2 regions of the Bradyrhizobium sp. CAR08 genome follow, and region 2 is predicted to be linked to the other one. Evidence: riboswitches for the same ligand, from Rfam matches in the RefSeq annotation. Region 2 holds a riboswitch; the other holds the start of a gene.
What was found. A riboswitch is a leader RNA that binds a small molecule or an ion and turns the genes downstream of it on or off. The one in region 2 is predicted to bind S-adenosylmethionine.

Region 1: linked by a shared signal. The riboswitch ahead of metX (homoserine O-acetyltransferase MetX) and the one ahead of ACIPUD_RS22260 (O-succinylhomoserine sulfhydrylase) in region 2 are both predicted to bind S-adenosylmethionine.

Annotation. Positions count from the first base shown of each region.
Region 1 is NZ_JBIXJX010000005.1:124,911-140,811, reverse strand. It holds gene ACIPUD_RS13055 (alpha/beta fold hydrolase) at 1-440, shown strand, start outside; gene metW (methionine biosynthesis protein MetW) at 492-1,154, opposite strand; gene metX (homoserine O-acetyltransferase MetX) at 1,167-2,369, opposite strand; SAM riboswitch at 2,460-2,539, opposite strand; gene ACIPUD_RS13040 (chorismate mutase) at 2,744-3,592, shown strand; gene hisC (histidinol-phosphate transaminase) at 3,627-4,721, shown strand; gene ACIPUD_RS13030 (prephenate/arogenate dehydrogenase family protein) at 4,718-5,656, shown strand; gene ACIPUD_RS13025 (hypothetical protein) at 5,771-7,339, opposite strand; gene ACIPUD_RS13020 (hypothetical protein) at 7,639-7,866, opposite strand; gene ACIPUD_RS13015 (GDSL-type esterase/lipase family protein) at 8,057-9,400, opposite strand; gene ACIPUD_RS13010 (DUF2125 domain-containing protein) at 9,642-10,826, opposite strand; gene ACIPUD_RS13005 (gamma-glutamylcyclotransferase) at 10,937-11,548, shown strand; gene ACIPUD_RS13000 (lysophospholipid acyltransferase family protein) at 11,545-12,318, opposite strand; gene ACIPUD_RS12995 (YdcF family protein) at 12,352-13,056, opposite strand; gene ACIPUD_RS12990 (cell division protein FtsX) at 13,334-14,302, opposite strand; gene ftsE (cell division ATP-binding protein FtsE) at 14,295-14,954, opposite strand; gene ACIPUD_RS12980 (MJ0042-type zinc finger domain-containing protein) at 15,146-15,901, shown strand, end outside.
Region 2 is NZ_JBIXJX010000010.1:212,340-228,240, forward strand. It holds gene ACIPUD_RS22200 (helix-turn-helix domain-containing protein) at 1-202, opposite strand, end outside; gene ACIPUD_RS22205 (alpha/beta fold hydrolase) at 391-1,383, shown strand; tRNA gene ACIPUD_RS22210 (tRNA-Gly) at 1,388-1,461, opposite strand; gene ACIPUD_RS22215 (methylated-DNA--[protein]-cysteine S-methyltransferase) at 1,634-2,212, shown strand; gene ACIPUD_RS22220 (helix-turn-helix transcriptional regulator) at 2,222-3,061, shown strand; gene ACIPUD_RS22225 (VOC family protein) at 3,118-3,477, shown strand; gene ACIPUD_RS22230 (SRPBCC family protein) at 3,662-4,063, shown strand; gene ACIPUD_RS22235 (hypothetical protein) at 4,164-4,670, shown strand; gene ACIPUD_RS22240 (MATE family efflux transporter) at 4,667-6,112, opposite strand; gene ACIPUD_RS22245 (hypothetical protein) at 6,276-7,325, opposite strand; gene ACIPUD_RS22250 (PAS domain-containing protein) at 7,430-7,858, opposite strand; gene ACIPUD_RS22255 (2'-deoxycytidine 5'-triphosphate deaminase) at 8,036-9,172, opposite strand; SAM riboswitch at 9,253-9,332, shown strand; gene ACIPUD_RS22260 (O-succinylhomoserine sulfhydrylase) at 9,403-10,599, shown strand; gene ACIPUD_RS22265 (SGNH/GDSL hydrolase family protein) at 10,714-11,706, opposite strand; gene ACIPUD_RS22270 (SGNH/GDSL hydrolase family protein) at 11,719-12,498, opposite strand; gene ACIPUD_RS22275 (OpgC domain-containing protein) at 12,498-13,763, opposite strand; gene apaG (Co2+/Mg2+ efflux protein ApaG) at 13,968-14,360, shown strand; gene ACIPUD_RS22285 (Hsp33 family molecular chaperone) at 14,422-15,441, opposite strand; gene argF (ornithine carbamoyltransferase) at 15,606-15,901, opposite strand, start outside.

The DNA.
Region 1 (15,901 bases), on a different contig from region 2:
AATTCGAGATGCTCGGCTCAGCCGAAGTCGCAAAAGTCACGCGCGAGGCGCCGAGCCGGATTCCCTTCCTGGTGAAGGACCCGCGCGGTCACGCCGATTTTTATGCCGCCCTGGCGCGGCACGACGCCAAGGGATCAGCGCGGACGATGCGCGGCTTCCAGGCCGGCCGTCCCTCGATCTTTACGATGACGGACGCGATCAGAGCGGCCACGACGCCGGCACTCATCATCTGCGGCGACGAGGACGATCCGTGCGTGGGCGCAAGCCTGTTCCTGAAGAAGCATCTGCCGGCGGCAGGGCTCGCCATGTTTCCAAAGTCCGGCCACGTCCTCAATCTCGAAGAGCCAGCGCTGTTCAACGAAACGGTGGAACGGTTCGTCACGCTGGTGGAAGCGGGAAGATGGCCGGTGCGCGACCCGAGGTCACTGGCGGCGCATTAGCGCGAAGGCGTCACCAGGTACTGGGTCGCGTAGATGGGGTAACGGGCCGGCCTACTTCCTGCCGCCCCGCGTCAGCAGAAACACGCCCTGCTCGCCGAACAGATTCCACACCCACCAGGGCATCCGCAGCCGCAGCGGACGGCCGTAGAGGTCGAGCGCCTCGGCACGTTCCATCTTGACGTCGATCGCGTCGCAGAGCTCGACGAAATCCTTGATGGTGCAGAAATGGATGTTGGCGGTGTCATACCAGCTTGCCGGCAGGTTCTCCGTGCGCGGCATGTGGCCGCCGATCAGGAGCTGGAGCCGCATCTTCCAGAAGCCGAAATTCGGGAACGACACGATGGCGCGGCGGCCGATGCGCAGCAAATTCTCCAGCACCACTTTCGGCTGCCGCGTCGCCTGCAACGTCTGCGACAGGATCACGTAGTCGAAGGCGTCATCCGGATAATTCACGAGGTCGGTGTCGGCATCGCCCTGCACCACCGCAAGACCCTTGGCGACGCAGCGGTTGACGCCCTCGCGCGACAGCTCGATGCCGCGGCCGTCGACGCCGCGGGTTTCCAGCAGTTGGAGCAGGTCGCCCTCGCCGCAGCCGACGTCGAGCACCTTCGAGCCCGGCTTGACCATGTTGGCCACCAGCACATGGTCCGCGCGAAAATCACCGGGCTGCCCGGTCGCAAGGCCGCCCAGCGGCAACGCTTCCTGTACAGACATGACTAGCCGTCCTTAAGCATTATTGGCGGTGAGCCCGCGCGCCTTGCCTGCCGATTGCAGGAAGGCGCGGGAGATATCAAGGAATTCGGGCACGTCGAGCAGGAAGGCGTCGTGACCGCGATCGGTCTCGATTTCGGCGAACGACACCCGCGCGCTCGACGCATTCAGCGCGTGCACCAGCGCGCGCGATTCCGAGGTCGGGAACAGCCAGTCGCTGGTGAAGGAGACCACGCAGAAGCGGGTCTGGATTCCCGCGAACGCCTTCGCCAGCACACCGCCGTGGTCGGCGGCGATGTCGAAATAGTCCATCGCGCGGGTCAGATAGAGATAGGAGTTGGCGTCGAAGCGCTCGACGAAGGACGAGCCCTGGTAGCGCAGATAGGACTCAACCTGGAAGTCGGCGTCAAAAGAGAAAGTCGGCAGCTCGCGGTCCTGCATGCGCCGCCCGAATTTTCGATGCAGCGCGGCGTCGGAGAGATAGGTGATGTGCGCCGCCATCCGGGCGACAGCGAGGCCACGATGCGGATGGATGCCTCGATCGGCATAGCCGCCATGGTGCCAGTCGGGGTCGGCCATCACCGCCTGGCGGCCAAGCTCGTGGAACGCGATGTTCTGCGCCGAGTGTCGTGTCGAGCAGGCAATCGCCAGCGCGGAGAACACGCGACTCGGATACGCCGCAGTCCATTGCAGCACTTGCATGCCGCCCATCGAGCCGCCGACGACCGCGAACAGCGTGTCGATGCCGAGCCGGTCGATCAGCATCGCCTGCGCGCGCACCATGTCGGGGATGGTGATGACGGGGAAATCGAGCCCCCAAACCTTGCCGGTCGCGGGATTGATCGAGGCCGGGCCGGTCGAGCCCATGCAGCCGCCGATCACGTTGGAGCAGATGATAAAATATTCGTTGGGATCGAGCGGCCGGCCGGGGCCGACCAAGGTCTCCCACCAGCCGGGCTTGCCGGTGACAGGGTGCACGTTGGCGACGTGCTGGTCGCCGGTCAGCGCATGGCAGATCAGGATCGCGTTGGAGCGATCGGCATTCAGCTCGCCGTAGGTCTGGTAGGCGATCTGGAACGGGCTGAGATCGACCCCGCAGTCGAGCCGCAGCGGCTGCTCCGAGCCGAACTGCGCGACGTGCGAACTCGGATGATCCACCTCGTGCGACCGCTCGTCGGCGGTGATCGCGGGACTCGGAATGGACTGGACGCCAACCATCTGACCATCGACCTCGTTTGCGATCGTAGAAGTGACCGCATTGACATCAGGCCATGAAAAACCCGGCCTGAACGATAGGTTCGGCCGGGATCGAAAGCGTCCCCGGCCTGTTTAGCGAGTTTTTTAACGTGGCTGCAAGCCGGCCGGCTCAAATGACCACGGAACGGGTAAAAACTACCGTCTTGGACGGTTTTCGTCAAGTCACGGCCCGGATCAGCCAAATTCGCCTGTCGCGCCACGGGCGGAAAGGGCCCGATTTCTCTTTGCATTTCTCTTTGCTTTCGCAGCCCCGACTGCCTAATCAGGATATCCATCACAGCGGTGACGGCTCGACTGATCCGCATTGGAACGCCTCTCAGCAGCACCTGTCAGACATGTCCCAACGTCCGCCCGCGCCACCATCACTCCAGGAATTGCGTAAGGAGATCGACGCGATCGACGAAGGCATGCATCGCCTGCTGATGCAACGCGGCGACATCATCGACCGCCTGATCCAGGTGAAGCAGACCCAGGAGGTCGGCTCGGCGTTCCGCCCGGCACGCGAGGCCTCCATGATGCGCGACCTCGTGCAGCGTCATCGCGGCATCCTGCCGCTCGACACGGTCGAGAGCATCTGGCGCGTCATCATCGCGACCTTCACCTATGTCCAGGCCCCGTTCTCGGTCCACGCCGACATCTCGGCGAGCGAGCCGGCCATGCGCGATTCCGCGCGATTCCATTTCGGCTTCACCGTGCCTTACGTCGCGCATTTCAGCGCGCAGGCGGCGGTCGAGGCCGTCGCGAAGTCCAAGGGCGATCTGGCGCTGGTCTCGGCGACCTCGAGCCGCACGCCGTGGTGGCTGTCGCTGGAAGAAGCTGGCGCGCCAAAGATCATCGCGCGGCTGCCCTTCGTCGAGCGCGCCGACCATCCGGCGGCGTTGCCCGTGTTCGCGGTCTCGCGCGTCGCCGACAGCGCGCTGGTGACGGAGGTCGAGACCTTCAGCGTAGGCGTCTCTGGGTGGAATGCGGAGGTCGCGCGCGCCCTGTCGCCGCTCGCCGAGATCGTGGCGGTGCCCGACACCGCCTTCGACGGCGCCGCGCTGCTGGTCTCGGTCACCGCGACAAGCAGCATCGACAAGATCAAGGCTGCCCTGATCGAAGCGGGGGCCTCGGTGCGCTCCACGGCCCTCGTCGGCAGCCACGCAACGCGCTATACGGTGCCCCCGACCGGGTCGAAATCGTAAGTCGCGAACCGCTTAAGCCAGTCCGGAGTTGAAGATGTCCCGCCCCGTGCCGAATCCCGGCATTCTCGATATTGCGCCCTATACGCCCGGCAAGACCCCGGTGGCAGAGCCCGGCCGCAAGGTGTTCAAGCTCTCGGCCAACGAGACGCCGTTCGGGCCCTCGCCGAAGGCGCGCGAGGCGTTCAAGCAGGTGGCGGATCATCTGGAAGACTATCCGGAAGGAACCTCGCGCGTGCTGCGCGAAGCAATCGGGCGCACCTTCGGGCTCGATCCCAACCGCATCATCTGCGGCGCCGGCTCGGACGAGATCCTCAACCTGCTCGCCCACACCTATCTCAGCCACGGTGACGAGGCGATCTCGACCACGCACGGCTTTCTAGTCTATCCGATCGCGACCATGGCGGTCGGCGCGAAGAATGTCATCGCGGCCGAGAAGAACCTCACCTGCGATGTCGACGCCATCCTCAAGGCGGTGACGCCGAAGACAAAGCTGGTCTGGCTCGCCAACCCCAACAATCCGACCGGCACCTATGTGCCGTTCGACGAGGTCAAGCGCCTGCGCGCCGGCCTGCCCTCGCACGTGCTGCTGGTGCTGGACGCAGCCTATTGCGACTACGTCTCGCGCAACGATTACGAGATGGGGATCGAGCTGGTCGCGACCACCGAAAACACGGTGGTGACCCACACCTTCTCCAAGATCCATGGTCTTGCGGCGCTGCGCATCGGCTGGATGTTCGGCCCCGAGCACATCATCGACGCGGTCAACCGCATCCGGGGTCCCTTCAACGTGTCGACGCCGGCCATGTACGCCGCCGTTGCCGCGATCGAGGACACAGCGCACCAGGCCATGTCGAAGCAGTTCACCGAGACCTGGCGCAACTGGCTCGCCGAGGAGATCGGCAAGCTCGGGCTGAAGGTGACGCCGAGCGTCGCCAATTTCGTGCTGATCCACTTCCCGACCGAGGGCAAGACCTCGGACGCAGCCGACGCCTTCCTCACCAAGCGCGGGCTGGTGCTGCGCGGCTTGAAGAACTACGGCCTGCCGCATTCGCTGCGCATGACCATCGGCACCGAGGAGGCCAACCGCCTCGTCGTCGAGGGCCTGCGCGACTTCATGGCCGGACGATGAGCGCGACCCCGCACTTCCAGCGCGTCGCGCTGATCGGCTTCGGCCTGATCGGGGGCTCGATCGCACGCGCCGCGAAGCTCCAGGGCCTGGCTTCCGAGATCGTCACCACCGCGCGCTCGGAGAAGACGCGCGCACGCGTGATGGAGCTCGGCATCGTCGATCAGGTCGTCGCGACCAATGCGGAAGCCGTGAAGGACGCCGATCTCGTCATCCTCTGCATTCCCGTCGGCGCCTGCGGCCCGGTGGCGCAGGAGATCTCCGCGCATCTCAAACCCGGCGCGATCATCTCCGACGTCGGCTCGGTCAAGGGCGCCATCGTCAGGGATATGGCGCCGCACCTGCCGGAAGGCGTCCATTTCGTGCCGGCGCATCCCGTCGCAGGCACCGAGCATTCGGGTCCCGATTCCGGCTTCGCCGAGCTCTTCATCAACCGCTGGTGCATCCTCACCCCGCCGGAGGGCGTTGATGCGGCTGCCACCGATCGCCTGCGCGCGTTCTGGGCGGCGATGGGTGCCAAGGTCGAGATCATGACGCCGGATCATCATGATCTCGTGCTCGCGATCACCAGCCATCTGCCGCATCTGATCGCCTACACCATCGTCGGCACCGCCGACGAGCTGGCGCAGGTGACGGAGTCAGAGGTCATCAAGTTCTCCGCCGGCGGCTTTCGCGACTTCACGCGCATCGCCGCCTCCGATCCGACGATGTGGCGCGACGTCTTCCTCGCCAACAAGGAAGCCGTGCTGGAGATGCTCGGCACCTTCACTGAGGATCTGGCAAAGCTCACCCGCGCGATCCGCCGCGGCGATGGCGAGGCGCTGTTCGACCACTTCACCCGCACCCGCGCCATCCGCCGCGGCATTGTCGAAATCGGCCAGGATTCGGCCGCGCCCGATTTCGGCCGGCCGCATGCGCAGCTCGGCAACAAGCCGTAGCACCGAAGTGGCCCGGATGGAGCGCAAGCGTAATCCGGGACTTCCGTCGCTTGAGGCAGGATTCCCGGATCGCGCTTCGCTCCATCCGGGCTACGAGCCTGCGTGGCTCCGTGACTAGAATGGGTAGTACCGGATCTGCGTCATGACGACGTTGTCGTCGGTCTTCGGCGCGCCGCCGACGCCGGCGAACGCGAACCGTTGCGTGTAGGAATATTGCAGGCCGGCTTTGAGCGTCCCGAAATTGCCTTGGTAGATGGTGTCGTAGATCCCGGCCGTGATCTGCCGAACCTCCCTGGTGTTGCCGTTGCAGGTCGCGCCCGCCGAGTTTTCGGTGAAGCAGCCGGTGTTGTTGTAGAGCGGATTGCCGTAGCCGAACGGCACCGTTCCAACATTGGCGAAATTCGCCTTGGCCTTTTCGAGGCCTGCATAGGAGTAGACATCGAGGCTGGGAGTCGCGTGCCAGATCAGGCCGACGGCGGCCGCCGTGATCGTCAGCGGGAGGATGGTGCCGTCCTGCGCCACCGCCGCGTCGGGGAACGGTGTTGCCGTGAAGCGGCCCAGCACGCCGTGCGAGCCATAGAGCTGAAGATCGAGGGTTTTCGGAATCAGCTCGGCGAAGATGTGTCCACCAAAGCTTCCTGTGTCGTAGGTGTGGTTGGCGTTGTTGAAGCGGTCGGACAACTGGCGGTAGAGCGCCCACCCCTCGACATGCAACTTATAAGGCCCGAGCCTTGGGTCCCAGGCGGCCTTGACCGTGACGTCGGGCACCTGATTCAGGCTGACATTGTTGAGGTTGTTGAAGAAGCTGCCGCCGGGACCGGTCAGATTGACCTGAAGGTTCGGGTTCAGCACGCCCTGCGGTCCGATGGCGGGTGTGCCGACGGCCGGGACATTGCCGCCGAAGAACGCTGTCTGGGCATTCTCGACCGACGCAGCCAGCTTGAACTCTGGTCCGATGTCCTGCCAGACGCGCAGCCCGGGCTGCCGTGCCGCAAGAAATCCCGGAACGGATTCGAAGTCGATCACGCCGGGCGCATCGACGCCACGAGGATCGATGCCGGACTTGGTCGGCGCGTTCAGCGACCAGGATTGCCCGGCGAGGAAGTGAAGACCGAGATCGCTGCGGTCCAGTTCCAGGCTGAGCTGCCGCATGCGCGGATTGAACGAGTTGGTCGCAACCGAGCTCGCCGTCTGAGCCGCACCTTCGAAATCGATCTCGCCATAACCCGCGAGGTGCGTATCGGCATCGGCATTGCCCTCGGCCAGCACCGAGAACCTGCTCTGGCGTGCCGAGAAGCGCGTTTCCGGGATGTTGAAGTTGCGGCTCTGCTGATAGGGGATGAAGTTGTAGACTGAGCCGGTATCGGAAGCGAGATTGCGCGAGCGGTAGATGCCGGTGAGATCGACCCAGCCACCGAAGGTCAACGTCACGCCCTTGTAGCAGACCTTGCCGGCCGCACATGGATCGGCGGCGAGCGCCTTGTAACTTGCTGGTAACTGAACGGCCTTCGCCTGCGCTTCACCCTGTCGCGTCTTGCGCGCCTCGGAGTCCACGCGCTGCTGGAGCTCCTTCAGCTTCGCCTTCAGCGAGTGGATTTCAGTTGTGACATTGTCGTCGGCATGCGCCTGCCCTGAACAGGCAGCGAGAATACCCAGCATCAGTCCGCAATTGATGATCCGCACTTGAAGCTTCCTCCATTTGGGAAGCGGATTGGATTCCGCGCGCCATCTCCGGCGCATGCATGCTTCCCTGGTGTGGAGTGATTTGAATGCGGCTGCGGTTATTCGCGGCGCCGTGCATCTTCTGCATCACGTTTTCCTGACGATCCTGTTTGGAATATTTTCGTTGGCTGTCGATCCGCACGCGCGACTGTCGCGATTGTCCAAGGCAACTTTTCAAGGCCTCGTTCAAGGCAACGCGCATTGGGCCCGGCCGGGACATGACCGGGCCCAGTTCGCGACGGCCAAGTGGTGGATGGCGGCTATTTGCCCTTGGTCGCGCGCATCACCGTTGGGCTCGGTGATTTCGGCGAGGGGACGAAGGCCATCGTCTCTCGCGTCGTGGGATTCGAGACGTTGCGATCACCGTTCGGATACATCGAGGCGTATGCTGCCGGCTCCTGCGACTGCCATTGCCACTGCGCGAACGCGGGCGTCGCGAGCGTGGTCGAGATGGCGATACCGGCAATGAACAGCCTGGACTTGATCATGATATCTCTCCTGCCTGGGCGACCGCATCATCGTGCGGCCGACATGGAGAGAGAGCGGAGTTTGCGGCTCGGCATTCCCAGCCAGTCATCACGATCCGGCGAAGCGGCCGTGAGTTCAGCTCGTAACCCGCATGGAGGGAGTTACGACAGCTGAGGGCGATGAATGGGGAGAGGAGACTCTGAATCCATCCTACTGCTTCGCGCTACGACTAATCTTTCCCGGCTTGAACAGATCGAGGTCGATGGCCTGTCCCATCGCCAGATATCCGGTGCGGTTGGGATGAAGCTTGTCGCCGGCGCCACCAGTCGTGCTTTCGGGAACGAACTCCGGCTTGAGGCCACCCGAGGCCGGATCGAGCGTCGCCCGATCAAAATCGATTACACCGTCGAATGTCCCCGAGCTACGGATGAATGCGTTGAGCGCCTTGCGCTTGTCATCCTGCTCGGGAAAACCATGTGCCGCGCTGGTGCTACCCAATGCCGAAACGACGGTGGCGCCGATGATCCGGGCTTGCGGCCATTTCGCACGTAGCCTCGCGACGCCATCCTTCATCGCGGCGATGACTTGGTCGGCGGTAAAATTGCCGTTCTTGCTGAAATCGTTGATACCTTCCAGCCAGATCAGGCTCGATATGCCGGACAGCGACAGCACGTCACGCTCGAGCCGCTGGCCCGAAGCGGGGCCGCCCGCGTACGGTTTGTCGGGACCATATTCGGCCGGGCCTGCGATTTGGTTGCCACCGATGCCGCCATTCACTACGGCAACCTTGTTGCCGTAGACCGCCTTCAGGCGACGCGACAGCACGTTGGGCCAGCGATCGTCGCCATTCATGGTTGAGGCGGTCCCGTCGGTAATCGAATCCCCAAACGCCATGATGGCGAAGGCATCGGCAGGCGCAGTCATCTCGATCGCATCGAGGAAGAACCATGACGCAGTCGCATAGGGGAAGGAAGCCTCGTCTTCCAGGGCGCCCTTCGCGCCGGCGCCGGGCGCACTGACATAGGAGGTGGTCAGCGCTTTGGCGTGCCAGGTCATCGGGCCGCTCTGGCCGGCGACATGAAAACTGACCGCAAGCCGGCGGCCGGCGAGGTCATCGGGCCGCTTTGCAAACGGCAGCGCGATCGCATCGCTCCAGACCGAATTCCCCGGCGACACCGTAACGGAAGCCGTGCCGGCGAACGTAACCGGAATGTTGGAGCCGCGGATCAACGCGGCACTGCCCGACTGCAGGCCGACGTAAACGCCGTCAAACGTGACGGGTTTGGTGCCGAAGGCGTTGCTGAGCCGGATGCGGGCCTGACGGCCCCAGATATCCGGCCGCACGATCAGGCGAAAGGTCTGGTCCCGCGCACCGGCCGCAGGCTCGGGAAACGCGAATTTCTGTTCGGGCTGGGCTGACGGATTGCCGACGGGGTATGGGCCCTGAACCGCGCCCGTCCAGGACACCACCCAATGTTCGCTATCCTTTGCGGTTGCGGTCTGAAGCGAGGCAACGAGCAGCGATGCTGCCACGAGACAATTCAACGCGCGCATTGTTTCCCCGAACCCCAGATAATTTGGGCGCGGCCTTAGAGCCGTCAGTTGGTCTTCAATAGGGCGGCAGAACGCTACCTGTCCAGACGCACTGTCGCACTCCTCGCCCGACGCAGGAGAGGACCTCGCAGGTTGCGTCACCGGCGCCGACAAGAAGCTCTTCGCAGAAGCGATCTGTTCACAGTTTCGAACGCATCAGACGGACCGAGCTGTCCGCCCGGCAGGTTTATGAATTCACGACCTAATACAGCGGCGGGATCTGGCCGACCTTGACCGGGCCGAGCAGCACGGCGCCGTCGACGAACTTCAGCGGGAAGCTGCGAGCCTTCTTGCCTTCCAGCGTGCTCTCGGTGCCGATCGAATTGATGCCTGCGGCAACGCCTGCATTGGCGTTCTGCTTGATGACCTTGCCGAGGCCGGGAACGGCACGGTCGAGCGCACCGAACAGATTGTTGAGGTCCTGCGACTTCACGCCGGGCGCGACGCGATCGAGGGTCGCCTGCGGCACCCCCTCCTGCAGCATCTTCTCGATGCCGAGCGCGGGGATCACGCGCTCCAGGCCCGTCACGGTCATCTGCAATTCGCCATCGAGGCGGCCGTTTGCCGAGAGCCCGAGCGTGCCGGCCGCAACCGCGATCATCTCGCCCTGCTGGATGCGGGACTGCACGATCTCGATATGGCCGCCGGCGGCCTGGATCTCGCGGAAGCGCTGCGGCCACGGCTTTGGCGTGAGATCGGACAGTCCGGTGATCTTCGCCCGCGTGTCGGCCTCGAACGGCTCGGCGAGCAGCGGATGAACGCCCTGGACGCTGCCCTGCGCGATCTGGAGCACGGTCTCGATCACGGGATGATCGGACGGAGATCCATCCGCAAGGCGTCCATGCAGCTCGACCTGTTTTGCGCGCGCGAGCGGCACCTGCATGCTGCCGTCGACACGATTGACGGTCGGCTCCTCGAACACGATGGAAGCGCGCTCCGGCACGGCGGGCAGGCCGACCACACTGCTGCGACCCTTGCTCCAGTTCACCACGAAGGTGCTCTGCGTGACGCCGTCAGTGAGCGTCGCGGGTGCGGTAAATTCGGCGATGACGCGCTTGGGATCGTAGACTTGGGCGACGACCAGGATGTTGTCGAGCTTCGCCGTGAACGGCGTCTTGCTGGCGTTCTGCGACACCAGGGCGACGCTGGCGCCCGAACACCGGACCTCGAAGCGGAAGGGGAAGCCCGCGATCGAGCGCTTGGCGCAATCATAGACGCGGCCGGATTTGGCCTCCTGCGCGCGCCAGGCATCGGCGGCGATTTCGGCCTGCGACGCCGCATAGAACCAGAAGCAGCTCCACGCCACCGCGAGGATCAGGAGGATGACAGGGGCGATGAAAAGGCCCCAGCGGGAGCGCCGGCGTGCGGCAACGGTCATATCGGACATGCGGCGACCCTTTGACCCCTGATTTTGTCAAATGTAAGCGAGGTTGGCGTGCTCCGAAAGGCGGAGAATTCGCTTCGCTTGGGAGCGCGGTTCTGGTAGCCGTGCCCGAAATGTCGGAAATCACCCTCCCCTCCGTCACCACAGCCAAAGGCGACCTCTGGGTGTTCGGCTACGGCTCGCTGATGTGGCGGCCGGGTTTCGAATTCGAGGAGCGCGTCCCCGCGCGGCTGGTCGGCGAGCACCGCGCGCTCTGTGTCTATTCCTTCGTCCACCGTGGCACGCCGGAGAAGCCGGGTCTGGTGCTCGGCCTCGACCGCGGCGGCGCCTGCCGCGGCATCGCCTTCCGCGTCGCCGAAAAGAACCGCGCCGTCGTCGTCGCCTATCTGCGCGCGCGCGAGCAGGTGACGTCGGTCTATCGCGAAGTCATGCGCTCGGTGTGGCTGGAGAACGATGCGCGGCAGCGCGTCTCCGCGCTCGCCTATGTCGTCGACCGCGGCCATGTGCAATATGCCGGTCGGCTGTCGCTCACCGACCAGCATCGCCACGTGCTCCAGGGCCACGGCCAGTCCGGCGCCAACCGCGACTACGTGACTGCGACGGTGAAGGCGATCGAGGCCGAAGGCTTTCGCGATGCGCAGCTGCATCAGCTTGCCATGATGCTGCATGGTGATGCGCATTCTCCGCACGCGCCGGCTCCGGCGGACGATCGGGAAAACCGCTAGCTCTCCAACGGCGCATAGCTCGGCGCCGAGCCGATCAGCTGCTCCTGCTCCTTGCGGCCCGCTTCGACGAGGCGACCGGTCGCGTCTTCGATCACCGTTTGCACACGGGAGAGATACTCGTCCTTGGGCAAGCCCGGCGGCAGCGGATCGAGGAATTCCACCACCAGCGTGCCGGGATAGCGCATGAAGGTGCGGCGCGGCCAGAACAGGCCGGAATTGAGCGCGATCGGCAGGCACGGCGCGCCGCAGGACGAATAGATCTGCGCGAAGCCGCTCTTGTAGTCCGGTGGCGCGCCCGGGGCGCGGCGCGTGCCTTCGGGAAAGATCACGAGCTGCCCGCCGCTGCGCACCGCCTCCCGCGCCCGCCGCGTCATGTCCAGCAGCGCCTTGACGCCGGCATTGCGGTCGATCGCGATCATCCCGGTCTTGACCAGGAACTGGCCGAACACCGGGATCTGCATGAGCTGACGCTTGAGGATGAAAATCGGACGGTCGAAGAAGCCCGGCAAGACGAACGTCTCCCAGAACGACTGGTGCTTCGCCACAACGACCAATGGTCCCCTCGGGATCTTTTCGAGGCCGCGGAATTCCACCTTGATGTTGCAGACAGCCCGCATCAGAAACAGCGTCGCCTTTGCCCACCATTGCGCGACCGTGAGCATGGCGCGCGGCGGCAATGCGAAGGTCGGCAGCGCCACGATCGCGAGGCACACCAGCACGGTGTAGAACAGCACGTTGAACACGAGCGATCGCAGGAAAATCAAGAACATCGAGGATCCGATCAATTGCCGATCAGTTGCCGATCAATTGGCCTGTGCGGTGGCGGGCCGCTTCGCCTGCAGCCCGGAAGGCTGCTCCGACATCTCGGGCGAAAGGTCAATCCCGAAATCCTCCAGCCGCACCCTGACCTCCGCCGCGATATACTTGACATATTCCGACAGCAGCAGCCGCAAAGTGGACGCCGAGGTCCACCACGGCTCGTCGCGCCATTTGTCGCCGACCACCACGAACGGGATCAGTGTCGCCTCCGGCATCGCATGCGAGAATTCCACCAGCGCGCGCGGCATATGATAGTTCGAGGTGACCACGATCAGCGATTTGAAGCCGCGTCCCGCGGCCCAGCGCCGCGCTTCCGCGGCATTGCCGCGGGTCGAGACCGCGGTGCGGTCGAGATCGACGCAGCAACGCATGAAAGACTGGTTCTCCGGCAGCGTCCGGGAGATGTCGCTCGCCGTCGAGGTCGGGTGTACGCCGGAGATCAGGAGCCTCCTGCCGTAGCCGGCAGCGAGCAGCTCCATCGCATCCGACACCCGCGAGGAGCCGCCGGTGAGCACCACGATGCCGTCCGCCTTGCGGTCCGGCGCGATCTCGGCGCCGCGCAATTGCGACAGAAACGCAATAAAGCCCGCCGCCGCGCCGACGAAGGCGAGCGCAATCGTCGACATCACGGCCGCGCGCAGCCACCCGCGCGGCAGTTTCGGCGATCGATCGGCGGTCGGCGCGCTCATGCGATGTCGGTGATCCCTTCCCAGAGGTGATTTTAGGACGTTTTGAGGCGAAGTGGAGTCCGGTTTGTCGGCCTCAAACTATGTGGCGAAGCGCTGGGGCCGCGAACCAGCTTTCCCCTCTCCCCTTGTGGGAGAGGGTGGCTCGCCGCGATAGCGGCGAGACGGGTGAGGGGTATGTCTCCGCGAACTCGCCTCGACGTTCGTGCACGTGGATAGAACCCCTCATCCGGCGCTTCGCGCCACCTTCTCCCACAAGGGGAGAAGGAAGAAAACCATCTCAATCGACATCATTCAGCGTCGCGAACAGCGTCTGGCGCGAGGCGACCGCGGTGATGGCGCCGATCAGCACGGCCTGCACCGCGAGCACGATGTAGCCGGATGGCCGCAGCGAGAAGGTGCCGAGCAGCGCGGCGAACTGGTCGCCGACGGGAGTGCCCGAAAACCAGCCTGCAATCGACTCGGAGAAGCCGAACACCAGCATGGCGGCGCCGCCGCCGATCACGCCGCCCTCCAGCCCCAGCCTGAGGAAATGACGCAGGAAGCGGTTGGCGATGTAGCGGTCGCCGGCGCCGACGAAATGCAGCACCTCGACGATCGGACGGTTCGCCGCCATGGCGCCGCGGGTTGCGAACGACACCGAGATGATGGTGGCGACGATGACGAGCGCGAGGATGCCGAGACCGGCGAGCACGGTGGCGTTGGTCATCGAGCGCATGCGCTCGATCCAGGCGCGGTGATCGTCGACGCTGGCGCTTGGCGCCACCTGGGTCACGCGGGCGCGCAAGGCGCCGAGATCGAGCGCCGTGCCGGGCTGCACGCGCGCGATGATCATGCGCGGGACCGGCAGATCGTCCATCGACAGCCCGGTGCCGAGCCAGGGCTCGAGTAGCTTGCCGCTCTCGTCCTTCGTGAACGGCTTGACCTCGACGATGCCGGCTTGCGCGCGCATGGCCTCGGTCACCGCCGCGGTGTCGCGTTCGAGATCGCGGCCCGTCTGCGGCCGGACCTGAATGGTGATCTCGCTCGCGACATCCGACTGCCATTCGGCGGCGGAGGCGCTCACCAGCAGCACCGTGCCGGTCGTCATCGAGGCCAGGAAGGTCATGATGGCGACAACGGCGACCAGCGCGCGGCCGTGGATCGAGGCGCGCGGCACGATCGGCGACATATTGCGCGCCCGGGCCGGAAGCGGCGGCCCCTCCTGCCCGAGATCGACCAGCACGCCGCGCTCGTCGGGCCTATTCATAGACGTGCAGCCGTCCCTGGTGCAGCACGAAGCGTCGCGCCTCGTACTGGTCCATCAGGGCGATATCGTGGGTGGCGATGATGACGGCGGTGCCTGACTTGTTGAGCTCGATGAACAGCCGCAGCAGGCGGCGGCCGAGCGTCGGATCGACGCTGCCGGTTGGCTCGTCGGCCAGCAGCAGCTGCGGCCGCGAGATCACGGCGCGCGCGATTGCCGCGCGCTGCTTTTCGCCGCCGGACAGGATCGGCGGCAGCGCGTCCATGCGCTCGCCGAGCCCAACCCATTTCAGGAGATCGATGACCTCCTTGCGGTAGCTCGATTCGCTGCGGCCCATCACGCGGAACGGCAGCGCCACGTTTTCATAGGTCGTCATGTGATCGAGCAGGCGGAAATCCTGGAGCACGATGCCGATGCGCTTGCGCAAGTCTGCGATCTCGTCCTTGCCGAGCTGCGAGATGTCGTGACCGAACAAATTGACGAGCCCCCGCGTCGGGCGATGCGAGAGGAACAACAGGCGCAGCAACGAGGTCTTGCCGGCGCCGGACGGGCCGGTGAGGAACTGGAAGGAATGCGCCGGGATCTGGAAGTTGAGGTCGCGCAGGACCTCGGGCCCCAGGCCGTAACGCAATCCGACATTTTCGAACCGAACCAAGCTCAGCTCCGTTCGAGAGAGGCCGCGGGCCGCACGGCTGTGCTCCGCCACACGCGATCCGCGGGTTTTGCGGCCGTTATGGTTTCCGGTTCGTTAACGGTCGTCCTGTAGCATAATTGGTAGCATCTTTCCGTCTCGGTTCTCCACGACCGTGTCACGGTCAAGACTTGTCCATGCATCAAGGCTCGTCCATGCATATCGTCTGCCCTCATTGTACGACATCCTACGCCATCAAGCCCGCGAGCCTTGGGGCGAACGGCCGGACCGTGCGCTGTTCCCGTTGCAAGGAAACGTGGGTCGCCCATGCCGAGGATGCCATCGAGGAGGCATCTGTGCCGGCCATGGCCGCGGCCAGCCGGGCCGACGACCAGGCCGATCTCGCCGAGCAATGGAACTCCTATGCCCAGGACGACGGAGCCGCTGACGCGCCTGTCGTTGACAGCCCCTCGATCGCCAGCGACTGGCCGGACCAGGAAGCCGCCGACACCGAGGACGAATGGTCCGCGGCCGCCCGATCCGTTGAGGAGGAAGTCGGCGGCGAACAGCACCAGTCCTGGTTCCGTGGCCTGTTCGGCCGTCGCCGCGGCGCGCGAGTGCGCCGTCCGGAGGCCACGGCGGCCCCGCGAAAATCCCATTTCGGCCTGCCGACCGCCTGCGCCGCCATGGGCGCGCTGGTCCTGGCGCTGGTGATCTGGCGCGGCGACATGGTGCGGCTGCTGCCGCAGACGGCAGCCTTCTACAGGATGGTTGGCCTCGAAGTTAACCTGCGCGCACTCGCCTTCAAGGACGTCAAGCTCTCCAGCGAGACAGTAGACGGTAAGCAGGTGCTGGTGATCGAGGGCGTGATCGTGGGACAGGGCAAGAAGCCGCTCGACATTCCCCGCTTGCGCTTCGCAGTGCGCGACGCGCAAGGCGCGGAAATCTACGCCTGGAACGCCGTTCTGGAA
Region 2 (15,901 bases):
CGTCGCTGAGCGACACGTCGAGCGCGGCGCAGAGTTTTCCCAGCAGCGCAGCCGTCGCACTGCTCTGCGCCCGCTCCACCCGCCCGATCATGGCCCGGCTGACGCCGGAGCGCGCGGCAAGCTCATTCAGCGTCATGCCGGCCTGCGTCCGAAGCGTCTTCAAGCGACGACCGATCGCGCGATCGAGTTTCTGCTGGTCCATTTTCTTTGCAGGTCCTGGTCTCTGATCCGAACATTGCCGACACGAGGACCGCACCCATCATGGCCGCGAGAAGCTTAAGCTGGGCGATGCGTGCGTGCCGGAAGCGAGGGGCCAATATATTAGAAACTTTGCGGAGCCTATAGGGCCGACTAGGATAGACCCAACGACGATGACCGGGAGGCGGCGACATGGGCGAACCGACGCAGCGGACGATCAAGGCCAACGGCATCAGCCTCAACGTCGCCGAGCAGGGCAAGGGGCCGATGGTGCTGCTCTGCCACGGCTTTCCGGAAGGTTGGTACTCCTGGCGTCACCAACTCGAGGCGCTGGGGGCAGCCGGTTTCCGCGCGGTCGCCCCTGACATGCGCGGCTACGGCAAGAGCGACCGGCCCGAAGCCATCGACCAGTACACGATCCTCCACATGGTCGGCGACCTCGTCGGCGTGCTCGACGCTTTCGAGGCGAAGGACGCCGTCATCGTCGGGCACGACTGGGGCGCGACGATCGCCTGGCACACGGCGCGCCTGCGGCCCGACCGCTTCCGCGCCGCCGCCATTCTTAGCGTGCCCTATCGACCACGCAGTCCGGTGCGGCCGACGAGCGTAATGCCACAGACGGCGGATGCGCAGTTCTATCAACTGTATTTCCAGGAGCCGGGTGTCGCCGAAGCAGAATTCGAAAGGGATACGCGCGCAACGCTCGGCGCGATGTTCTATGGCGGTTCCGGCGAAGGCGCGGCGGTGATCCGCGCCAATGCCGAGCGTCAAGGGCGGACCGCCGGTGTCGGCATGGTCTCTCGCAAGGACGGCATGCTGCCGAAGGTGCAGGTGCCGCTGCCGTCGTGGCTGAGCAGCGCGGACCTCGACTATTACGGCGCCGAATTTGCCCATAGTGGGTTTCGCGGACCGCTCAACTACTATCGCAACATCGATCGCAACTGGGAGCTGATGGGCGCCTTCGAGGGCGTCAAGGTGGTCGTGCCCTCGCTCTTCATCGCCGGCGACTACGACATGGTCATGGCCTTCCCTGGCGCCGCCGAGCACGTTGCCAACATGAAGCAATGGGTGCCGCAATTGCGCGAGATCAAGATGCTACCGGGGTGCGGACACTGGACGCAGCAGGAACGGCCGGCGGAGGTGAACGCGGCGATCGTGGAATTTCTGCGGAGCCTGCCGAACTAAAGGATGGAGCGGGCGAAGGGAATCGAACCCTCGTATGCAGCTTGGGAAGCTGCCGTTCTACCATTGAACTACGCCCGCGGATGCGCAGCTTGCGCCCGCTCTGATTAGCCGAGACGGCGCATCTCGCCAAGCGCTTTGGCGCAGCCCGCCCGCCCCTTCTTAAGTTTCCGGTAAGATTTTGGGTGCGGCGGATTGTGGCGGTGTTATGGTCGCGGTCTGGGGAGAGCGTACGTTGCGTGGGGGCGTGTGTATGGTGGGGCATGGCTACGCGATATTCGACACGACCATAGGGCGCTGCGGCATCATCTGGAGCAGCACCGGGGTCGTCGCCGTGCAGTTGCCGGAGGCGCGGGAGATCGACACCCGCCGCCGGATTTTCCAGATCCATCCCGAGGCACGCGAGCAGCGGCCTTCCGCGAACGCCGAGTTCGCGATCGAGGGCATCGTGAGCTTGCTGCAGGGCAGCGATGCTGATTTTTCCGAGGTCAGCCTGGACGCGAGCGGGGTGCCCGGCTTCAACCGGCGGGTCTACGAGGCGGCCTGCGCCATCCCGCGCGGGGAGACGCGCACCTATCACGAGATCGCCAAGGCGCTGAGCGCCTCCGGCGCGGCGCATTCGGTGGCCCAGGCGATCGCGAAAAATCCCTACATGCTGATCGTGCCCTGTCACCGGGTGCTGGAGGCCGGCAATTACACCGACCGGCTCTCGCCCTATGGCGGCGTAATCTCCAAGCGGCGGCTGCTGTCGCTGGAGGGCACCCATCCGATCGCCAGCAAGACGCTGTTCGACGTCCTGCTGCCCGTTGCCCCACCGAGACCCTCCACCTAGATAGGCGGGATGGATGCAACAACGCTGCTGACCACCCCCTCGATGACCGTCTCCGAGTTTCGCTGCGACGCGGGACCGGACGACAGCCCGTTTGCGGAGTGCCGCACCGGCCATTCCATCGCCTATGTCCGCGCCGGCAGCTTTGGCTGTCATTGCCGCGCCGGCTTCTTCGAGCTGGTGGCGGGCTCGATGCTGGTCGGCGCGCCAGGCGAGGAATACACCTGCACACATGAGCACGTCGCCGGCGACGTCTGCCTGTCCTTTTTCCTCAGCGAGGATCTGGTCGACGCGCTCGGCGGCCGGCGCGACGTCTGGCAGGTTGGCGCGACGCCACCGCTGCCCGAGCTGATGGTGCTGGGCGAGCTCGCCCAGACGGCGGCAGATGGCAACAGCGACCTCGGTCTCGACGAGGTCGGGCAGATCCTCGCCGGTCGTTTCGTCGATGTCGTGTCGGGCAAGGCGCGCAAGCCGACGACACCGACGGCGCGTGATCGCCGCCGCGCCGTGGAAGCCGCGCTCTGGATCGACGCCAACTCGCATGCCGAGGTCGACCTCGAACAGGCGGCGCGGCAAGCAGGCCTCAGCCCCTTCCACTTCCTGCGGCTGTTCTCCGCCGTGCTCGGCGTCACTCCGCATCAATATTTGGTGCGCTCGCGGCTGCGGCATGCGGCGCGGCTGCTGACTGACGACGACATCGCAGTCACCGACATCGCCTATGACGTCGGCTTCGGCGATCTCTCCAACTTCGTCCGCACCTTTCACCGCGCCGCCGGCGTCTCGCCGACCAAGTTCCGCCAGGCCTCGAAGGGAGAGCGCAAGATTCTCCAAGAGCAGCTTGCCCTCAACTGACTAGGTTCGTCTCCGGCGCGCGCCGATTGCGGCGCGCTTTGGCAATGGAGACGACCATGTACGATCATATCGGATTGCACGTTGCCGACCTCGACGCCGCCACGCGCTTCTACATCGCGGTGCTGGCGCCGCTCGGTTATGTCCTGTGCTCGAGTGGCGATGGTTATGCCGGCTTCGGGCCGAGGGGCGAGCCGGCGCTGTGGCTGCACCTGAACAAGGGGCGCAAAGCCGATGGCGTGCACATCGCGTTTCGCGCGGGGGATCATGACGCGGTCAAGGCATTCCACAGCGAGGGCTTGAAGAGCGGTGGCCGCGACAATGGCGGCGCCGGCCCGCGCAAGGATTACAGCCCGACTTACTACGCGTCGTTTTTGATCGATCCCGATGGCAACAATGTTGAGGCGGTCTGTGTGTGAACGCGGCAGCCCTCACCACACACACACGCTGTCATGCCCCGGCTTGACCGGGGCATCCAGTACGCCGCAGCTTCTCGATTCTATCACAGCGGCCTCTGGGATACTGGATCGCCCGATCGAGTCGGGCGATGACAGCTGAGATGACGGCGCTATCGCTAGCCTCTCTACATCAAAGGACTCAACCATGGCCTCCATCCACAACGACATTCCCCTCAACGCCCCAGCGCGCGACGTCTGGGACGCGGTGCGCGATTTCGGCGCGCTGCATCGGCGGTTGGCGCCGGGCTTCGTCACGGTCTGCACGCTCGACGGCGACACGCGCATCGTCACCTTCGCCAACGGATCGGTGGCGCGCGAGGTGCTGGTCGATTGCGACGATGCGCGGCAGCGGCTGGTCTACGCGATCAACAACGAGCGGCTGAAGCATTACAGCGCCTCGGTGCAGGTGATCGCCGAGGGCGAGGCGAGATGCCGCCTGGTCTGGATCATCGACATGCTGCCGAACGAGCTCGCGCCCTATGTGCAGGGACAGACCAAGGACGCCGTCGCCGCCATACACCGCGCGTTTCCGGCCGCAGCTGCGTGATCTTTCTCACAGAGCCCAGCCCTCGTCCGCAATAACGATGGCGCCGTGCGTCCGGTTGGCTCCGCTCTCCCGGCGGCGCCACGCACGCGAGGAGCAGGCCATGAGAGGTGCGGACAAGATGATCTGCCAGGCGGCCGCCGTGCTGCTGATGTTTTCGATTTCGAGCGCGCCGGCAAAGGCGCAGTTCTTCGGCGGCGGCGGTGCCGGCGGCGAGGACATAATGACCCAGATGGCTCCGATGCTCGAGATGATGAAGGCCAAGATGGGCAAGCGCCGCTTCGGCATGATGATGCAGACCATGGGCCCGATGATGAGCCGCATGATGGAGAATGGCGGTGGTGGTCTTGGCATGATGGGCGGCGGTGGCATTGGCGGCCTCGGCGCTGGCAACCTCGGCGGCGGTTTCGGCGCGCCCAATTACGGCGGCTACGCGCCGATGGGTGGAGGCGGCACCATGCCGGCCGGAATGGGCGGCATCGGCGGCGGCGATATCATGGGCATGCTCGGCGGCGCCGGTGGCGGCGACATGATGGCGATGATTCCGCAACTCATGCGGCTCGCCAATGTCGGCGGTGGTGGCGGCCATCGCCGCCACAGGCACCGCTAGTCCGCGGCGGCCGACAGAGCCGGCCTGATCGCAGGTTTGGTTTGGCGCGGTCCCCAGCGTGTCAGCACCACGCTGGAGCACGAGAGCAGGCCGAGCAGGACCATCGAGCTCGCCGCCAGCCAGAAGAAGCTTTGCGCGGTGGCATCATGCGTCGACAGCCACCAGCCGACAGCCGAGATGTAGATCAGCCGCGCGGTCTGCGCCAGCACCGGGCCGATCACCTTCGCAGCGCCCTGCGACGAGAAATACATCGTCGAGGCGAGGCCGATGAAGGCGTAGAACGGCGCGACCGTCGACAAATATTCATGGCTGGTAGCGCGCACGATCGCGCTGTCGGTGAAGATGTTGACCCAGAGATCGGGGAAGGCCGCAACCAGGCACGCCGGTGCACCGACGGCGACGAAGGCGCTCGCCGCTGCGATCCAGGCGATGCGCCGGGCGCGGGCGATGCGGCCGGCGCCGACCGCCATGCCGATCATCGGCACCGAGGCGATGCCGAACGAGAACGCGATCGAGGTCAGCAGGAATTCCAGCCGCGCACCGATGCCGTAGCCGGCCAGGATCGCGGTGCCGAATTTCGCAAGCATGTGAGTGAAGATCGAGATCGTCAGCACCGATTGCAGCGGCGAGAAGCAGGCGATGGCGCCCACTTTGAGGATGTCGAAAAACATCGCCCATTGGATGCGAAGTCCGCGCAGCTTCGGCGTCACGCGGGCGCGGCCGGAGAACAGGTACCAGCCCATCACGCCGATATTCATGCAATAGGCAATCAGCGCGCCGGCGGCGACGCCGCGCATGCCGAATTGCGGCACCGGACCGAGGCCGAGGCCAAGCGTGCCACCGAGCACGATCTGCCAGGCCGCGGAATTGAGGATCAACAGCGACGGCAGCTTCATGTTGCCGGTGCCGCGCAGGACGCCGGCCATGGTGTTGAGCAGCCAGGGCAGCACGGCGCCGCCGAAAAACACCTGGGTGTAGGCGATCGCATGCGTCAGCACGTCGCCGCGGCCGCCGAGCATCTCAAGCACCTTGGGCCCGAAGATCAGCATGCCCAGCATGAAGACGAGGCCGAAGCTGATGCCGATCAGCAGCGCGTGCGCGGCGAGCGTCCCGGCACGCTCGCGATCGCCCGCGCCGAGCGCGCGCGCGATGGCGGAGGCCACCGCGCCGCCCATCGCACCGCCTGACATGGTCATGGTCAGGATCACTGTCGGAAACACCAGCGCCATCGCGGCCAGCGCTTCCACGCCGAGCCGTCCGATATAGGAGGTCTCCGCAATTACCGTGCAAGTGCCGGCTGAGAGCGCGACCACGTTGGGCCAGGCCAGCCCGAGCAGCGTGCGCAGGATCGGCCCGTCCATCAGCGCGCTCCTCACGGGGCGCGGAGGCGGCGGCAGCGGACGCTCTTGTTCATCGACCGGGATTTCGGCGATGTCTGACATGTCCTCTCCGGGCAAAGCGCCATTTCCGGCGCAGCAATGCTTGGGTGTGCCAATGAATTGGTTCGCGCCCAGGGCGCAACAAGAGGCTTGTTAGCACGACGCGCAGCGATTCCTCCTGCGCTAGGTGCAGGCGTGCCCTGCGGCAGCGCGGTGACGCCGTCGTTTACCAGATGCGCCAGAGCAATGGCGGACGGCCGCTCGGTGTCGCGGACAGGTGCACGCCGATGTGCCGGCCGCACCCGGCCGCAAGCCCCTCGAACAACCCCGCCAGCACCTTGGCGCAAGCGGGGTGGTTATCGGCGACGTCTTCCATCAACCTCCAGCTCTGCTGACGGATTTCGAACGTGCCCTCGGATTGCGTCGTCTCAGCCGCATCGTCCTGCGCGACAAACAGCGCTTTGAGGAACGTCGCGAATTCGCTCGCACCGCCGCGACCCATCGACAGCGCCGCAGCGACCTCATCGAAATATTGCATCCCGATCAGCTTGCCCGTGAGGTGCAGAAGATAGCCCGCATCCTCCGGACCGAACAGCTGCACCATCACGGGCGCGGCGGTGCGCACATATTCCATGGCGTAGTTGCGATAGGCTTTTTCCAGTCTCGGCCTTGGCCAGCTTGCGACCGGCAACGCCGGAGCCGCGGCTGCATCGAACAGCGGGGCTTCGAGGTGCCGCGCGAACACGAGGCGCTGGTCGAGCTCGAGGGGCTGGTCATGTTGATAATAGTAGCCTTCGAGCCCGTCCTGGCCGTCGACGCTCTGCTTGGTGCAGACGAACCCCAATCTGGTATCGCCGAGCGCCACGCCGTTGTTGGCGTGCCAGCCGCGCAGCATCGCGCGCGAGACTTCGCCCGGCACGCCGCAGATGGCAGTGCCTTTCCAGATCCAGCGCGGCGGCGGATAGCGGATCCAGGCTTTGCGGTCGCTCTCATACATGTATTCGACGTGCACGCCGCCGATCCAGTTCGAGAGATAGTGATATTGCGCGGCTGCCACGGCGGGCGGCAGATGGCTCAGCCCGAGCTTCTCCAGCCCCGGCAGGAAGCGCTCCTGCTGCTGGCGGCGGAACACGCGAAAGACGAACTCCGCAGCATCTGCCGTGCCGCGACGCGTGACCACGGTGAGGATCAGACCGGTGAAGTAGGCGTGATAGAGATCGGCAACCGCGCGCCAGCGTTTCCATTGAGCTTCCTGCGCGGGGTCTGGTGCGGTCATGTTCGCTCCCGATCGTTGTTCTGATCGAGTGTGTCACTGCATCCGGTGACGGACAAGTTGAGCCGCACGCAGGGAGCCCTGCACGCCGGCGCGCCAATTCCGCATCACGAATTTTGCGCAGGCTTAGTTTGCGAGGCTTTGGCGGCACGCTCGCGCTCGACGCGCTCGGTGACGTCGCGTGCCATCGCCACCGATCCTTGCACCACTCCAGCGGCGTCCCGCACCAGCGCAAAGGTCATCTCGATGTAGAGCTTGCGTCCGTCCTTGTGCAGCGCGCGGGTCAGTGTCGGCTTGCCCGCAAGCTTCATCGCGCCGCTGGCAAGCGCGGCCTCAAAACCTTTCCAGTGCGCGGCGCGCAGATGTTCGGGAATGATCAGGTCGAGATTCTGGCCCAGCGCTTCGTCCGCCGAGAAGCCGAACAGTGCGGACGATGCGCGGTTCCAGCGCATGATCGTGCCGGAGCGATCCGAATAGATCAGCGCGTCGGCGACGTCGTCGAGGATTCTTGCGTCGAGTTCGGATTGATCTGTCATTTCGCCACCTCGGACGTAGCCCGGATTCACTTCCCATCTTGACACAGATTCGGTGTCATCGCCCGACTTGATCGGGCGATCCAGTATTCCAGAGGCGGATGTGATCGAACCAATAGGCTACGGCGTACTGGATGCCCCGGTCAAGCCGAGGCATGACAGCGGAAGGTGAGGCTATCCCTACACCCGGAAATGCTTGCTCAGCTTCAGGCCCTGCGCCTGGTAGTTCGAGCCGATGCGCTGGCCGTACATGGCGTCGGGGCGGGCCAGCATCTTCTCGTAGACGAGGCGGCCGACGATCTGGCCGTGCTCGAGGATGAACGGCACCTCGCGCGAGCGCACTTCGAGCACGGCGCGCGACCCCAACCCGCCGGCGCCGGCATAGCCAAAGCCGGGATCGAAGAATCCGGCGTAGTGCACGCGGAACTCACCGACCAGCGGATCGAATGGCACCATCTCCGCGGCGTAATCGGGCGGCACCTGCACCGCCTCTTTCGACGCGAGGATATAGAACTCGCCGGGATCGAGGATCAGGCTGCCGTCGGGACGGGCCGAGATCGGCTCCCAGAAGTCCTCGACGGAATAGCCGGCGCGGCGATCGACGTCGATGACGCCGGTGTGGCGCTTGGCGCGGTAGCCGACGAAGCCGCCGCTCTTCTCGCCGGAGAGATCAACAGAGACGGCGACGCCGCCGGTGAGGTCGGCATCGTCGATATCGACGAGACGCTCGGTCGCGTGCAGCGCCTCGAGGTCGTCGATGTTGAGGATGGCATCGCCGGTGCGGAAGCGCACCTGGCTCAGGCGCGAGCCCTCGCTGACCAGCACCGGAAACGTCTTCGGGCTGATCTCGGCATAGAGCGGGCCGTGATAGCCGGCACCGATCATGTCGAAGCGGCGGGTGCCGTCGGCGATCACGCGGGTGAAGACGTCGAGCCGGCCGGTCGAGCTCTTCGGGTTGGCGGCCGCGACGATTTCCGGCGGCAGCGCGAGGCTTTCAAGCAGCGGCACGATGTAGACGCAGTTGGTCTCCAGCACCGCGCCGTCGGCGAGGCTGAACTCGTGCAGCTTCAACTCGTCGATGCGCTCGGCGACCGTGGCGCCGGGACCGGGCAGGAAGCTGGCGCGAACGCGATAGGCGATATCGCCAAGACGCAAATCGAGGCTCGCCGGCTGGATCTGGCTTTCGACGAAGTCGTAAGCGGGCAGGATGAGACCGCCCTCCGCCATCGCCGCGATCATGCGGTCGGGCAGGATACCATTGGCGTCGGCGGCGACCGTGAACGTCAACCCGGGGTCCTCATCAGGGATCAAACACATCCCGACATGCGGGAAATATGAGCGTTTTACGGCTATCCGATGGACGTCTTGACGGAAAGGGCATTGCGGAATATGAGCATGACTTATCCCGTGGTGATTTGAGCCGGCCGGCTTGCAGCCACGTTAAATAAGTCGCTAAACAGGCCGGGGACCTCTGTGATCCCGGCCCGTGGAGATATTCCAGGCCGGTTTTTTTGTGACCATTCTCGATGGTCACTTCAGGAGGTCCTATGTCGAAGTCCCCGGCGCCAACCGCCCACTACCGTCCCGAAACTCGCCTGGTTCATTCCGGCACCTTACGCTCGCAATATGGCGAGACGTCGGAGTCGCTGTTCCTGACCCAGGGCTACGTCTACAACAGCGCTGAGGAGTGCGAGGCGCGGTTCAAGGGCGAGGACCCCGGCTTCATCTATTCACGCTACTCCAATCCGACCATCTCGATGTTCGAGCGCCGCATGATCGAGCTCGAAGGCGCCGAAGCGGCACGTTCGGCCGCGACCGGCATGGCCGCGGTGACGACCGCGATCCTGGCGCCGCTCAAGGCCGGCGATCACGTCGTGGCCTCGCGCGCGCTGTTCGGCTCGTGTCTCTACGTCGTGCAGGATTTACTGCCGCGCTACGGCATCGAGACCACGCTGGTCGACGGCCTCGATCTCGACCAGTGGCAGCGCGCCATGAAGCCGAACACCAAGACGTTCTTCCTGGAGAGCCCGACCAATCCGACGCTCGACGTGCTCGACATTCCCGGCATTGCCGAGATCGCGCATAGTGGCGGCGCGCGGCTCGTCGTCGACAACGTGTTCGCCACCCCGATCTGGCAGAGCCCGCTCGCGCTCGGCGCCGACGTCGTGGTCTATTCCGCGACCAAGCACATCGACGGCCAGGGCCGCTGTCTCGGCGGCATCATCCTGTCCTCGGAAGCGTTCATCGCCGAGCACATCCACAATTTCATGCGCCAGACCGGCCCGTCGATCTCGCCGTTCAACGCCTGGGTCCTGCTCAAGGGGCTGGAGACGCTCGCCGTGCGCGTGCGCGCGCAGACCGAGACGGCGGCGCGCATCGCGGACGTGCTGGCGAGCCATCCGAAGATTTCGCGGCTGGTGTTTCCCGGCCGCGCCGATCATCCGCAGGCTGCATTGGTGAAGAAGCAGATGCGCGGCGGCTCGACGCTGGTCGGCCTCGAGGTCAAGGGCGGCAAGCAGGAGGCGTTCCGCGTGCTCAACGAGCTCAAGCTCGCCAAGATCTCGAACAATCTCGGCGACGCCAAGAGCCTCGTCACCCATCCCGCGACCACGACGCATCAGCGTTTGAAGCCGGAGGACCGCGCCGCGCTCGGCATCAGCGAAGGATTCATCCGCTTCTCGGCAGGCCTCGAGCACGCGGACGATCTGATCGAGGATCTGACCGCGGCGCTGGAGAAGGCGTAGCCACGCATTCGACATCGTAGGGTGGGCAAAGCAAGCGTGCCACCATTCACGATCACAGTGCCGCTGGATGGTGGGCACGGCGCGAAGAGCGCGCCTTTGCCCACCCTGCAGCAGCTACATCGGCCGATAGGTCCGCACGTCCGCGGGCACGTTCACGCCGAGCTTGATCTGGCCGACGGAGCGGATGATGTCGTCGCCGAGGAGCTGGGCGAAGCAGGCATAGCCCCAATCGTTCATGTGCAGTCCGTCCGCGATCACGAAACTCTCGACCGGAAGGGATTGCTTCTCGTGCCAGTCGCGCATCACCTCGAAGCGCGGGAAGATACCGACGTGACGGAGCTCGGCGACCTTGCCGAGCAGCTTCACCATCTTGCCGGCGCTCTCGGCGCGCTGGTTGACCGCGGGCGAATATTGCGGATCGACCAGCACGATGTCGGTGCCGCCGGTGGCCTGGATGCGAGCGATGCCGTCCTCGACCAGTTTGGCGGTCTCGCCAGGATCGAGATTGCGCAGCACGGCATTGGTGCCGACCTGCCAGATCACCAGATCCGGATGCACGTCGATCACCTCTTTCTGGAGACGCTTCATCATCTCGGGCGCATCCTCGCCGCCGACGCCGGCATTGACGACGGTGATGTCGGCGGTCGGATAGTGCCGGTGCAGCTGCGCGGCAAGGCGATTGGGATAGTTGAACTCCGGCGAGCTCGCGCCGAATCCCGCGGTCGACGACGAGCCGAACGCGACGATGACGACGGGCTGGCCGGCGACGAGCTTGCCCGCGACATGCGGCAGCGAGCCCATCGCCTTCGAGCCGCCCTTCGGCGACAGGCAGGGCACGCGGCTAAAGATGTCGCCGGCGGATTTCGCGACCTGCTTCACCTTGTCGATGGCGCGCGCCGTGATGCCGCGCTGGTCGGGGGACGTCGCTGCGACGGTGGTCTGGGACGGTGAAGCGGGAGCCGGATCAGCCGACTGCTGCGGGGCCGGTGTTGCCTGCGCGGCCTGCGTCTGCGCGTGGGACTGCGAGGCCGGACTCAGCAACAGCAGCACCGCTGCTGCGGGCACAGCCAGCCATGCCGTCAGGCAAAAAGGGCGGAGAGAACTCATTAACGCTAGACCTCAATTTTGCTGCTGGGCCGGCTCCAGATGGGCAGCGTCGATCAGGAACTGTGCCAACGCCCGGCCAAGGCAATCATGGACCTGCTTCGCCAACTCGGGGCCGCGCGACGGGCTGAATAGGTCGAACTGGCCCTGATCATTCCACTGCCGCATGATCGCGAACCGATCGAACAGCGGAATATCGTGCTCCTGCGCCACCACCCGCATATTGTCGAGGTATGGCGGCACCGAGATCATGGTTTCGGTACGCGGACTGTATTGCAAATTCATCAAGACGACGTCAGCCCCTGCCTTTTGCAACGCAACAACCCCTTCGGTCACCGCGCCACGAAAATCATCGGGATCGATGGCTCGGATAGCATCGACAGTCCCGGTCTGCCAGATGACCAAAGTAGGCGTTTTTGCTTCCATCAGCTTAACGAAGCTGGCAGCCGCCTCCTCGGCCGTTTTCTTGCTCTGTATTTCTACGGAGACGTGCACAATCTCGGACGGCGGCAGCTTGTCCTTCAGGATGGCCTGCATCCGCGCCGGATAAGAGGCGTCCTCGGAAGCCGGAATCGTGGTCGAGCGACTGCCGATGACCAGGATTTCGAGCGGCTTGCCGGCCTTCACGGCATCGGCGACCTTGGGAAGCTGGCTTTCGCTGGTGAGCAGATAGGACGGCACTTCACAGGCTGCGGGCGCGGCTGAAGCAGCCGGCGCAGCATCGTCCGCGCGCGCCGGAGGCGCGGCGAGACCACCGCACAGCAGGATCAGGCTCAGGAAAACCTTCGCCTTCATCAGCCCCCTCCCGCCATATCGGCGCTGCCGACGGCGCTTTTGGTTTTCGAACCGCTCTTGTCAGCCACCCGCTTGTACCACGAAATCAGCCAGGCCATGGCCCACATGATCAGGATTCCGGAGAGACTTATTAGCGCATGCATGACCGGGCCGCCCGAGACTTCGGCCAGGATGAAATGGCCGGCAAAGGCGAGGAAGACGCCGAGACAGAATATCTCCAGGGAATGCGAGCCGCACAGGATCAGCGGCCGCAGCCAGGGCGATTTCAGGCCCGGCCAGTCCCGGGGCAGGACGCGCACGGTGAGCGCGGCCAGCGCCAGGAAATGCGTGAAGCGCAGCACGTCAAGGTCGGCCTTGTCGATCGGATACATCCACTGCTCGAGCCGCTTCGGCATGAAGTGGGAGAGCTGCGGCACATACCAGGTCAGCGTCACGTAGAATGCCGCAACCAGATAGGCGATCGCGATCCACATCGTCACCCGCGAAGCCAGAATGTGCGACATGCGTCGGGCACCCCCGAGCGCGCACCATGCCCCGAACACGAACAGCAATTGCCAGGCGAAGGGATTGAAGGCCCAGAAGCCGTTCGGATAGGCCGACAGATAGAGGTCGTATTCCCAGGTCACCGCGTAGAGCGCGACCGAGAGGCCGAGCGTCACGTCAGGGCGCCACTTCATCAGCCACAGGATCAAGGGCAGCGCCAGCATCAGCACGATGTAGAGCGGCAGCACGTCCATGTTGACCGGACGGAAGCGCAGCAGCAGCGCCTGCACGATCGTGACGTCGGGCTGCTTGAGGAAATCCATGATGCCCATCTCTTCGGTGTAGAGCGGGTTCTCGAACCTGGTCGCGACGTAGGAGATTTCGGCAAGGAAGATCGTGAACAGGAAGACGTGGGCGACATAGATCTGCCAGACGCGCCGCAGGATGCGCGCGGTGGCGACGACGATGCCGGACTCCAGCATCGCCCGACCGTAGACGAAGGCGGCGGTATAGCCGGAGATGAAGATGAAGATCTCGGTGGCGTCGCTGAAGCCGTAATTGCGGATCGTGAACCAGGTCAGAAGGCTCGGCGGCAAATGGTCGATGAAGATCAGCCACAGCGCAAGGCCGCGGAATAGGTCGAGCCGGAGCTCGCGCTCGCCGATGGCGGGCAGCGAAATGGCCGGCGCGGCCGCGCGCCGCTTCGCTCCCGCGGATTTGACCTCCACAGGTTTAGCGGTTCCCGCGATCGTCGATCCCGTCACTTGGTCGGCAATGGTCATCGGGGGCCTAAAAACCCTTCCGCAAATCGCGACGTGGCAAGGAGTGTACCGGTCCGGCCGTCATCTCGCAAAGCGACCGGATCACAAGCAAGTACATTTGCAAGCCCATTTGGACGTGTACTTCCCTGCGAATTCTGGCGGGACGATGTCGCCAAGGCGTCTCCGGCGTTTGGTTCCGGAGCGGTTTTCGGTATGATGGCAATCATGTACCGCGCCGTGACCCGCCAGATCGAAGTGACCGTCGAGCCGAACTTTGTTCCGGAGCAGTCGTCGGCCGACCGCTCCCGTTATTTCTGGGCCTACACCGTCGTCATCACCAATTCCGGCGACGAGACCGTGCAGCTCAAGACGCGGCACTGGATCATCACCGATGCCACCGGCCGGCAGCAGGAGGTGAAGGGCGAGGGCGTCGTCGGCGAGCAGCCGACGCTCGCGCCTGGCGAACGCTTCGAATACACCTCGGGCGTGCCGCTCACGACCGCCTCGGGCTTCATGACCGGCCGCTACCAGATGGTCAGCGCGACCGGCGAACGCTTCGAGATCGACGTGCCCACGTTCTCGCTGGACAGCCCGGACAACAAGCGGGTGTTGAATTAGGGCAGGAGATGGTGGGCGCGCTCCGCTTTGGCCGACCCTATCGCACCTGCAGGCTAACGCCTTACGCGTCTTCCACGCCTGCTTCATCCGGCGTGAACTCGTACACCGAGCTGCAGAACTCGCAGGTCACGACGACCTTGTCGTCCTTGACCATCGCGGCACGGTCGTCAGACGAAAAGCTCTTTAGCATCGATGCCACCGCATCGCGCGAGCAGGAGCATTGCGCCTTCAAGGGCAGCGGATTGAACACGCGCACGCCGCGCTCGTGGAACAGGCGGTAGAGCAGCCGCTCCCCGGACAGCTCCGGATCGATCAGCTCAACGTCTTCGACGGTCTCGATCAGCGAGCGTGCCTCGACCCAGGCATCGTCTTCAGCGACGGCGTGCACTTCGACGCCTTCGGGCGCATCGCCGGGATGCAGATCGGCCTGCCGCGCACGCTCGGGCGCCTTCGGCAGGAACTGCATCAGCATGCCGCCAGCACGCCAGCGATGCTTGCCGCCGTCGTTCGAACGCCATTCCTCGCCGACAGCGAGACGCACGCGTGTCGGGATCTGCTCGGAGCGCAGGAAATATTCGTGAGCGGCGTCTTCGAGGCTGCCGCCGTCGAGCGCGACCAGGCCCTGGTAGCGGCTCATGTCGGGGCCTTGGTCGATGGTCATGGCGAGATGACCGTGGCCCAGCAGCGCGCCGGAATGCGTGCCAGTATCTTTGGCCTCGCCGAGGCGCGCGGCGTCGTAGCGCGCATAGGCGCGCAGGCGATCCGGCGCCTGATAGTCCACGACCAGGAACGACACCGGACCGTCGGTCTGGGCCTGGAGAATGAAGCGGCCCTCGAACTTCAGCGAGGAGCCAAGCAGCGTGGTCAGCACGATGGCCTCGCCGAGCAGCTTGCCGACCGGCGCGGGATAATCGTGCTTGGTCAGGATTTCGTCGAGCGCCGGACCAAGCCGCACCAGCCGACCGCGCACATCGAGCGCGTCGACCTCGTAAGGCAGCACGGCGTCATCGATCGGAACCGCGGATGGCGCGCGAACCGGGCCTTCAGGCCCGGTTTTCATATCAGGGGATTGGGAAACCATGGCGCTTTATCTGGGGTCGGAAGGCGGAATTGGAAGGGGGTGAGGGCTGGGGTCCGGAATGCAGAACGGATCGTACGCAAGCAGGGCAAATTCAGCGTCGTCCTGGCGAAAGCCAGGACGACGATGAAGACCTACTTCGCCGGCACGGCGGATACCGGCCCGGATTACTTCACCGCGTCGAAGCACCAGGCCAGAATGCCCTTCTGCGCGTGCAGGCGGTTTTCGGCCTCGTCGAACACGACGGATTGTGGACCGTCGATCACCTCGTCGGTGACCTCCTCGCCCCGATGGGCGGGCAGGCAGTGCATGAACAGCGCATCCGGCTTGGCAAGCGACATCAGCTGCGCATTGACCTGATAGGGCTTGAGCACGTTGTGGCGGTGCTCGCCTTCCTTGTCGCCCATCGACACCCAGGTGTCGGTCACGACACAATCGGCGCCGCGCACGGCGGCTTCGGCAT